DNA from 2 places in the Paenibacillus sp. PvR098 genome. Region 1 is predicted to be linked to the other one. Evidence: predicted binding sites of a transcription regulator. Region 1 holds the regulator's gene; the other holds the start of a gene.
What was found. The regulator Rex, encoded in region 1, represses fermentation and respiration genes when NADH is low (regulators of the CRP and FNR family bind a similar motif). The targets are predictions, from matches to a motif close to TTGTGAAATATTTCACAA.
Positions count from the first base shown of each region.

Region 1 (4,770 bases):
CATTGTCATAAATCCGCGAATGACGGGGTTACCTTCATCCATTGTAATGAAAGTGCCGTTCTCAATGATTGTTTTCTTCATTAGTTAAATTCCCTTCCCCTTCGATTACAATCCCGATTTCAATGTACAACTTCAGCGTTCCAAAATCAAGCAAAGGTATATTTTCAAACACATGAATCACTACATAGAAGAAGCTCATTTTTCATATCCTAACTCGACAAACTTTCATTGCTTTCCATGCGTATATTGTGTTATTTTTATTTTTGTGAAATTTACCGTCAAATTTCTACATAATCTTGCTTGCTACAATAAATATTCTATTATTCATTAGATTTTCGGGAGGCTATAAGCTATGCTTTTTAGTAAAAAAAACGATACGGACTTTCTTCTCCTACTCATCAAAGCGTCAGAAAACACACTGCATGCGGCTCAGATGTTTCGCAACGCAGTTATGGGAGATCAGCCTCCGGCTACATTCTACCCGCAGCTGAAGGATCTGGAGAATAAAGGCGATGAAATCACGCATCAAATTTTCAAAGGTCTGAATAAAGTGTTCATCACTCCAATCGACCGCGAGGATATTATGGAGCTTGCCTCTAAGGTAGACGATGTCATGGACGGGATCGAAGCTACAATTGCACGTTTTGATTATTTGAACATCACCGTATCTGACAAATATATGAAAGAATTCTCCGCGGTTATCGTGGCCAGCTGTCAGCACATCCTAGATGCGTTCAAGCTGCTTTCCAAAAAGAAGTACATGCAGCTCACGGAACACACGGTTCAGATTAACAGCTTGGAAAATGAAGCCGACCGCCTGATGCGCGAAGGTATTCGTGAGATTTTTACTAATCCGAAGGATCCATATCATGATTTCAAGCTAAAAGAACTTTACGAGCGTTTGGAGCAGACGACCGACGCATGCGAAGACGTAGCCAATATTCTGGAGAGCGTCGTGTTGAGATATTCCTGAGTCGCCGCACGGGTTACTTAGGAATTTCCCAGTATGCTTAGGAGGACATTATGTTAACCATTCTTATCATCATCGTAGCCTTGGCACTGATCTTTGATTTTATTAACGGATTTCACGATACGGCCAACGCTATCGCAACCTCCATTTCAACAAGAGCACTGTCGCCGCGTTTTGCCGTGCTTTACGCAGCCGTATTAAATTTTATCGGAGCATTGTTTTCTTCGGAAGTTGCCAAAACGGTCGGCGGAAGCGTAGCGAATCCGGCTGCGATCGAAAACGGCATGTATATCGTTATCGCAGCATTAATCTCGGCCATCATATGGAATCTGCTCACTTGGTATTACGGTATTCCTTCATCATCGTCCCATACGCTGATCGGGTCGCTGGCTGGAGCTGTTATTGCGGGAGCTGGTTTAAGCGGGGTCAATTGGTCAGGGTTTCAGCAGATCGTCCTTATACTCATCTTATCGCCGATCATCGCATTTGGTACGGGTATTCTCATCATGTGGATCATCCGTAAGCTGATCTTGCTTAGAGGAAATCAATCACGTTCAAAGCTCAACCGTACCTTCCGCAGCTTTCAGGTAATATCCGCTGGGTTGCTCTCGTTTTCTCATGGTGGTAACGATGCGCAGAAGGCGATGGGAATTATCGTGTTCGCATTGGTTGCCATGGGTTACCAAACGGATTTGGAAGTTCCTCTCTGGGTAAAGCTCTCGGCAGCTACCGCAATGGGACTCGGGACTTCGATCGGTGGTTGGAAAATTATTAAGACGGTGAGCAAAAAGCTGCTCAAGATTGAGCCGATCAATGGCTTTGCCTCCGACTTGAACTCATCGATCATCATCCAGACCTCCACCTACCTTGGGATGCCGTTATCAACGACCCACGTCATTTCATCATCGATTATCGGTACCGGTTCCGTTATGCGGTTCCACGATGTCAAGTGGGGCACGGTAACTCGAATGGTTATGACATGGGTGATTACGATCCCGATCAGTATGGTGCTTGCCTTCTTAATTTACAAAATCATCTTCTCATTTACATTGTAAAAATAAAGCCCGGGTGCAAAGAATTTTGCCCCGGGCTTTATACGTTAATCCAAAAGTTACTCCAAATAATAAGCCAAGCTTTGCAGCTCGGTAGTGAAATCTGCATGATGAACGCGAATCTCACCCGGCACCTTGATAATCATCGGGGCGAAATTAAGAATCGCTTCCACACCCGCTTCAACAAACTGGTTAGCCACCTGCTGCGCCTCTATGGCTGGAACCGTAATAATCCCGATACGCACTTTAAATTCCTGCAGCGTATCTCCAAGCTCATCCATCGGCTTTACCTTCAGGTTGTTGATGGATTCCCCGATTTTCGCTTGTTGTGAGTCGAACACAGCCACGATTTTCATATTATCCTTAAGATAGGCATTATAATTGCAAAGCGCCCGACCGAGATTCCCCGCGCCGACCAATGCGACCGGAATCACCTTATCCAGCTTCAATATTTGTCGGATTTTTTCGATCAAATAGTCAACATCGTATCCGATACCCTTTTTCCCGAATTCCCCAAAATAGGCTAAATCCTTGCGAATTTGCGCAGGGTTTAAATCCAGCTTTTGTCCAAAATCCTGCGAGGACACCGTTTGTACATTTTTCTTGCTTAGCTCATTCAAAAACCGAAGATATATCGGAAGACGACGAACGACCGCTTCGGATATTTTTAGAGTTTTCATGCTTCATTTCCACCCATCCACTGCTTTATTCTTGGTACTAGCTGATTCGAATTCATGTGCTCAATTTTCGGACCAGGCAGCGAATATAAGAAATACTTGCCGTAATTCGTATCGATAACGCGCGTATCGTATATAATGACAATTCCTTTGTCCGATGCTGTACGCACTAGACGTCCGAAGCCTTGTTTAAAGCGAATGACCGCTTGCGGTACAGACAGTTTCATGAAAGGATTCAGGTTCTTTTGCTTAAGCTTTTCCGTCTTCGCTTCGACGAGCGGATGGTTGGGAGGCTGAAATGGAAGTCTGACGATCGCTAAACAGCTAAGCGCATCCCCGGGAATATCGACCCCTTCCCAGAAGCTGCTCGTTCCGAGCAGTACACTGGCGGAACTATTCTGAAACAGACGCGTCAGCTTGCTTCGGTTACTGCTATCTACACCTTGACCCAACACGGTCACTCCGAATGGAGAAAGCATATCCTTCAGTCCCGCATGCACCGCTTTGAGCATTCGATTGGACGTAAAGAGCACCAGCATGCGGCCGCGCGTCTCGAGCGCCACCTCCGCAAGCGATGGCACCAATCGATCCAAAAACTCCTTCTCGCCGTTCGCTCCGCGCAGTGTAGGGAAATCCCGGGGGATGGCCACCAACGCCTGCTTGCGATAATTGAAGGGGGATGGCAACTGAACCGTTTTTAGCTTACTATTCGGTTCCCCGTCCTTAAGGCCCAGCTGCTCGCATGTGTAGTCAAACGACTTCCCTACCGAGAGTGTTGCTGAAGTCATAATTACGCTGTCCTTCACATCGAAAAAGTACTGCTTCAGCATTTCGCTGACATCAACCGGCACACAGAATAGCTGCAGCGATCGGTTCTTATTGTACATGCCTCCTTCGAGCCAGTACACGTAATTAGCGTCAGGTTGCGTCATGAAAAAATGAAGCGCATCCCGATGGCGGTAGAGCTCTTTCACGGTTCCTGTCAAATCAGTGATGGAGCTTTGCACATCGTACTCATCCTGAACCTCTTTGATTTCCGTAATCAGCTGATCAAGCCTCTTCAAAGCTTCGTTAAAATGAAGGTGCATGTTTTCTTCCAATATGGACAGCTTATCCCAACCGGTCGGGAGCGATTCCTTCTTCAGCCGGAACACAAGCGAGCTGCCCTCTGTTTGAGCTCCGTCGCTTTTTGAGGCAAGTAGATGGTAAAGCAATTCGCTCAGCTGCTCCCATTCCTCTTTAAGCAGCACAAGCTGCTCTACGGCCTGATCGATCTTGCTGCACCAGCCCTGTGACCGTTCGTCCTCAAACTTCTGCAGGCGAAAGCGCAAGGTGGAAAGCTGACCGGATCGGCTGTCTTTATACAGCCAGTGCAGGGTATTCATCAGTCCATGATAATGCAAGTCGATACCCAGGTGCTTGCCGGCCACTTCCTCAAAATGATGCGCTTCATCAATGACCAAATGCTTGTATGCCGGCAAAAGACGGTTTTCCGCCTTCGTGTCAGTGAACAGCATCGAATGGTTTGTAATGATGACGTCTGCCGTGTTAGCATCATGGCGGGCACGATGATAGAAACACTTTTTAAACCAGGGACATGTCCTGTTCAAGCACGAATCCGAATCACTCTCAACCGTTTGCCAGAATTGCCTTCCTTTATTTGCAAAGTGAAGCTCCTCATCATCCCCGCGCTTCGTCTCACCGAGCCAAACCACCATCTGACCGGCAGTAACCCTATCATCTCGTCCATTTTCAAAATCAAGCGTATTCAACTTCTGCTCAAATTTGCGCAAGCATAAATAATGGCTTCGGCCTTTTAAAACAGCGGCTTTAAAGCGGGAGGGAAACAATTCATCGAGCAACGGGAGGTCCCGCTCCCGCAGCTGTTCCTGAAGATTGATAGTATGGGTGCTTACAAGTATTTTTTTGTCTTGTTTTAAGCCGTAATAAAGAGATGGAATTAAATATCCAAGAGATTTGCCGGTTCCGGTTCCTGCTTCGATCATCAGATGCTGACCTTGCTCGAGAGCTGACTCAACTTCTTTGAGCATGGTTACCTGCGCCTCGCGGT
Region 1 is NZ_JAFIBU010000001.1:1,205,966-1,210,735, forward strand. Features, by position in the region: gene JOE45_RS05895 (amidohydrolase) at 1-81, opposite strand, end outside; gene JOE45_RS05900 (hypothetical protein) at 62-199, opposite strand; gene JOE45_RS05905 (DUF47 domain-containing protein) at 353-973, shown strand; gene JOE45_RS05910 (inorganic phosphate transporter) at 1,024-2,025, shown strand; gene JOE45_RS05915 (redox-sensing transcriptional repressor Rex) at 2,082-2,702, opposite strand; gene dinG (ATP-dependent DNA helicase DinG) at 2,699-4,770, opposite strand, start outside.

Region 2 (4,770 bases), 1.6 Mb from region 1:
TTGGCAATCGCGAATTCCTCATGGAACAATTCATCATCAAGTCCTTCGGCAATTTTGGTTAATATATCAACGCCAATAAGCGGATGAGTCTCTATGATCGCCCGTTCGTACGATGCAAGCGGACCGGGCTTGTACAATATCCCCTCAGGCACACCGGACTTTCCAATATCGTGTAATATGCTTGAATTGATCGTTTGATGTAAAAACTCCCTTGATAAATTCAATTGCAATCTTAGATTATGCTGTAGAAGTAATTGTTCTGTAAGTTCTCGAACACGGATCAGATGCTCCTCAATCCCCGGGTCCCGGATTTCGCAGGAAGTAGCCAGAACCTGTAACAGGGTTCTTTGAATTCTATCCTTTCGCGCTTCCGCAATGTACATCCCTTCGGTTAACTGCTCAAGCTCCCGAAATATACCCACATAATAACCGATCCCATCCAGGATGAAAGGGGTGATGGAGATGGAGGAATGCCAAAGCTCCCCGCTCTTTTTTTTGTTTATAAATACACCCGACCAGGACTGATCGTTATGCAGCGTTTGTTTTAAGCTTTGGTACATATGATCTGGAGTAAATCTGGATTTCGTAATGCCGGCGCCTGATCCAACGACCTCTGTTTTGGAAAAACCGGTTATTTTTTCATATGGCTCGTTCACATCGATGATTATATGATTTCTGTCCGTTATCATAACCGCATCGCTTAAGCACAAAAATTGGCGTAATATTGGATTCATCCTGCTTCTCCCTCTAGTTGTCATGGTTTACGCACAGCTTATTGCTTCAATTGCTCCAGCTCTGTGGTTACTTTCTCGATCATTTGGACAAACGCCGACAGCTCCTCGGAGCTTGCGGCTTGCGTTTGTGCTTGCATGCTCGTCTGCTCAGACTCACTCTTTACTTCTTTAAGCAAGCGTGAAATGACTGCAAGCTTGGAGTGAATTTGTACTAGAGCCTCCTTGGATCTTCCAGCAAGCTTCCGAACTTCTTTGGCAACCACATTAAAACCAAGGCCATGCTCCCCCGCGCGTGCGGCTTCAATGGCCGCGTTAAGCCCCAGTAAATGAGTTTGCCCTGATATCTCTTCCATGAGTGATCCCATATGGTGAATGTGTTGAATTTCCCGGGTCAGCTCGTTCACCGAGTCAAGTGACTTCTCCTGCGATTCCGCCGTACGGATGGCGGTTTCCGCCACAGATTGGGTGCTGCTGCTTAGCTCGACCATCATAGAGGCTAATTCCTGCACCGCTGAGTTAATGCCGACTAAGAGATGGCCGCGTTCATCTGCCAGTCTTTGCACTTTTTTCTTTTCATCCGCTTCATATGCTTCAAGCACAAGCTGCGAATCCAAGTTAAACATTTTGGTCATGGCATTAATAACCGGCAGCCAATTGTTTGGAAGCACATTCTGGAGGTGGGATGCCGCCAGATCCAGATAAAGCATGTACGTTCCCAAATACCACTGCGTCGTTAAACCAATTCTGGAGTGCACGCTCCCGATAAAAAGTCTTTTTTCTATAAAAGACTCGTCGATCTTCCCGTCCGTCAAGGAGAGAAAGTACCACCTCTGCGTTTCTTTCAATCGATCAATCGTGCTATGTGCTTCAATAATCGCCCTGAGCTCCGGACGAAGCATAATGCGGTCATAAAGCTCGTCCACCAAAACGTCTACTATCTTCGTAAATTCTGCCTTTTTGCTTTGTAAAAGGAATAAGTCATCCGCTGTTATGCCTATGTAATCAATTTGCTCTTTGCGTGTATCTGTTAAATTCATGTTCAACCCCCAAGTGTCTTATGTTTGTAATTTTTCGCATTGGAGCGCCTGTTGATAATCTTCGCAGGTGTCGATGCTCACGATAAATCGGGAATCAATCCCCTTATCCACGAAATCCGACTCTGGAATACCCCGCCAACGAAGGGACTTCAACAGCTCCGAAAGACGAGCCTCCTCTTTCTCCAATAAATCGGCTATTGGACCCGCGCAAGCTTTGTCATAGACGGCGTGCAGCGGATATAGACTGCCGTTCATATAAGGAAGAGCCGCATCGTAACCATTTTCTATTGATTCCAGCAGCAATTCGGCCGCTTTTATTGAAGGAAACGGCATCTCGCAGCCGACCACCCAAATTTGACCGTGCTTGGCCAAACTAAACCCGGCATGCATGCCCGCAAGGGGACCTTTACCGAAAAAATAGTCGGTGATGATGCGGACCTCCTTGTTCAACAAACGCAGCAGCGGAGCCGGATCCCTCGTGACTACGATCACTTCCTGGCAAATCTCTCTCATGATTTGGATTTGCCGCTCAATAAGCGCCCCTCCTCCAAAAGGAAGCAGTGCCTTCGGATCGCCGTTCATCCGTGTATTGGGTCCACCGGCTAGAATGAGACCTGTCAGCATGGCCATTTCCTCCTTGCCAATCATTTTCTCTTGTTGTGATCATCCCGCATTCGAATCGCTCAGCATTTGTTCCACTAAGGGTAATACGATGTGCTCCTCCATTCTGAAATGCTCCTTGAGAAGCCTGCAGCCTTGCAGAAAGCAGCCGACTGCTCCCGCCACCATACCCGCATGCGGGCGGATTCCAAAATCATCGAGCATTTGAAGAAACGCCTCGAGGTAGGCGGTTCCTAGCTCGTGATCTTTTTCCATGACCCAGATCGAATCCTTGATCATGGGCACGTGCTTGTTATAAAAATATTGGTCTATCAGAGGTCTCAGTTCTTCCTCTTCCCAAGCCGAATGACGCTCCAGCTCATTCATGTACGCGATAAGCGGCTGCTTGATGCGCCGAATTTCATGCGCCACCGTCAATACATCCGGCATCCGGTCGGCTCGATTCACCGCCGCCTCGAGTTCTGCTATGGTTTGTCTTAGCTTCAAGTGCTCATCCTTAAGCCGTACCAGCATCATAACCCAATCCGATGGACGCACAGCGTCCAAGAGCCGATCCGTCTCCTGTTCCATCAATCAGACCTCCTTCAATGTGGTGGATTCAGCATATCGCACACCTTGGAAATTAACTGTGATATTTGTCACACCGCAAGCACAAAAAGACTGCAAGAGCTCTAGACAAGAGCCGATGCAGTCTTTCATCCTTTATTCGTTTGTAATACCGTCTTCATTCAAAGTTTAGAAGCCCTTTTTTCAGGGCAAACTTGACAAGCTCCGGGCGCGTCTTTAGCTTTAGCTTTTCCATAACGTTGCTTTTGTGCGATTCCACTGTCTTCACGCTGATGATCAGCTGATCGGCAATCTCTTTGTTGGAATAGCCCTTAGCGACAAGCGCCAATATTTCCTTCTCCCGTTCGGACAGGGTATCGTAGGGGCCTGTGTTTTCACCTCGTTTTAGCCGTTCCAGATACTCACCCATTAGACGTTTGGTCGCGCTCGGATACAAGTAAGCGTTCCCTTCCGCTACGGATTGAATGGCCGCAAGAAGCTCTTCGTGCGGCGCGCTTTTCAAGATATACCCGGACGCCCCGGCTTGGATCGCCCTAAATAAATATTCCTCGTCATCGTGCATGGTCAATATAAGCACCGCCGTTTCCGGCTGCTCCTGCTTAAGCTCGGCGGCAGCCGTTAGGCCATCCTTACCGTGCGGCATACTTAAATCCATCAGCACGACATCCGGTTTCAGCTCTCCGGCAAGGCGAATCGCCTCGTCTCCATCCGCCGCTTCCCCCACGACTTCCATGTCATGCTTGCCGTGAAGCAGTAGGTTCAACCCGGATCTCACAACCGCATGGTCGTCAACCACGATGATTCTTATCATGTGTTGCACCCCCTTTTATCTAACCGGCCGAAAACCGTTTCAGCATCCGTTAGCTTACTAATCCGGTGCGACGCTAGCGTCACCGCGGCCATATCATCCCTTGTAAATAGGCGTCCCTTTCTGCAACCAACCAATACCACACCGCGATTTTCCCTTTGTACGACAACGGGAGCGGTGACGGCGGTTCGCAGCCTTTCCGCAAGCATAAGCGGGCATTCACGAAGCAGTTGGCCCATATCGATATCGTTCCATGCTATCGTTCGTCCGACCCGAATCGTTAGACCGCCCACACCCTGTCCCGCTCCAAACATCATCGTTTCACTCCGCTCGGTCTCGTTCCCGGACACCAAAGTCCAGCGAAACAGCCGACCATCCCCAACCCCTAAGGCCAGTGCGGCAAAGTCGCCCGATACCGATGAACGAATCATCAACAACTCGCTTAGGATCTGGTTGTGCTCCATGTCCACCCGCTCCCCCTCCTTCCATGCTGCTTCACGCCAACCATGAACCCGAAACGCCGAACACTGTGCTTTCATTGTACCCGCTGCGGCTTCATTTGTAAGTCAGGGAAAACCCTGATTTCCCCATCGGGAAATCGGTCGAAATTCAGGATTTTCTCCCCCTAATATCAGAGGATTCCCCGATAACGCCAGGTCTTTAAAATTGATATGATAAATGCATGAGAACGAAGAGGAGGATGATACGGATGATCCATCATTATCCGGTTAATCATACATCGGAAGCCGCTCCGATTCAATCGCAGGGCCTGCAGCAGTATTTTACGCTAGAGAATGTCGAACGGCTTACCGGTATCATGTATTCGAAAAAGGTACAAAAAGGCTCCGGCCTTTTCTGGGAAGGCGATAAGGCCGAATATTTATATTACATCAAACAAGGCCGCGTCAAAATCACCAAATCGGCAGATAACGGCGGTTCCCTCACCTTGTATTTGCACCACGTTGGAGACTTGATCGGCTATGGAGACGGCATGACGGATTCG
Region 2 is NZ_JAFIBU010000001.1:2,767,263-2,772,032, forward strand. Features, by position in the region: gene JOE45_RS13685 (HD domain-containing phosphohydrolase) at 1-734, opposite strand, end outside; gene JOE45_RS13690 (globin-coupled sensor protein) at 773-1,771, opposite strand; gene mobA (molybdenum cofactor guanylyltransferase) at 1,790-2,395, opposite strand; gene JOE45_RS13700 (hemerythrin domain-containing protein) at 2,435-2,962, opposite strand; gene JOE45_RS13705 (response regulator transcription factor) at 3,117-3,770, opposite strand; gene JOE45_RS13710 (GAF domain-containing protein) at 3,767-4,237, opposite strand; gene JOE45_RS13715 (Crp/Fnr family transcriptional regulator) at 4,477-4,770, shown strand, end outside.
Region 2: JOE45_RS13700 (hemerythrin domain-containing protein) is a predicted target of Rex. The motif match lies at 3,019-3,036, and genes of this name have one in related genera.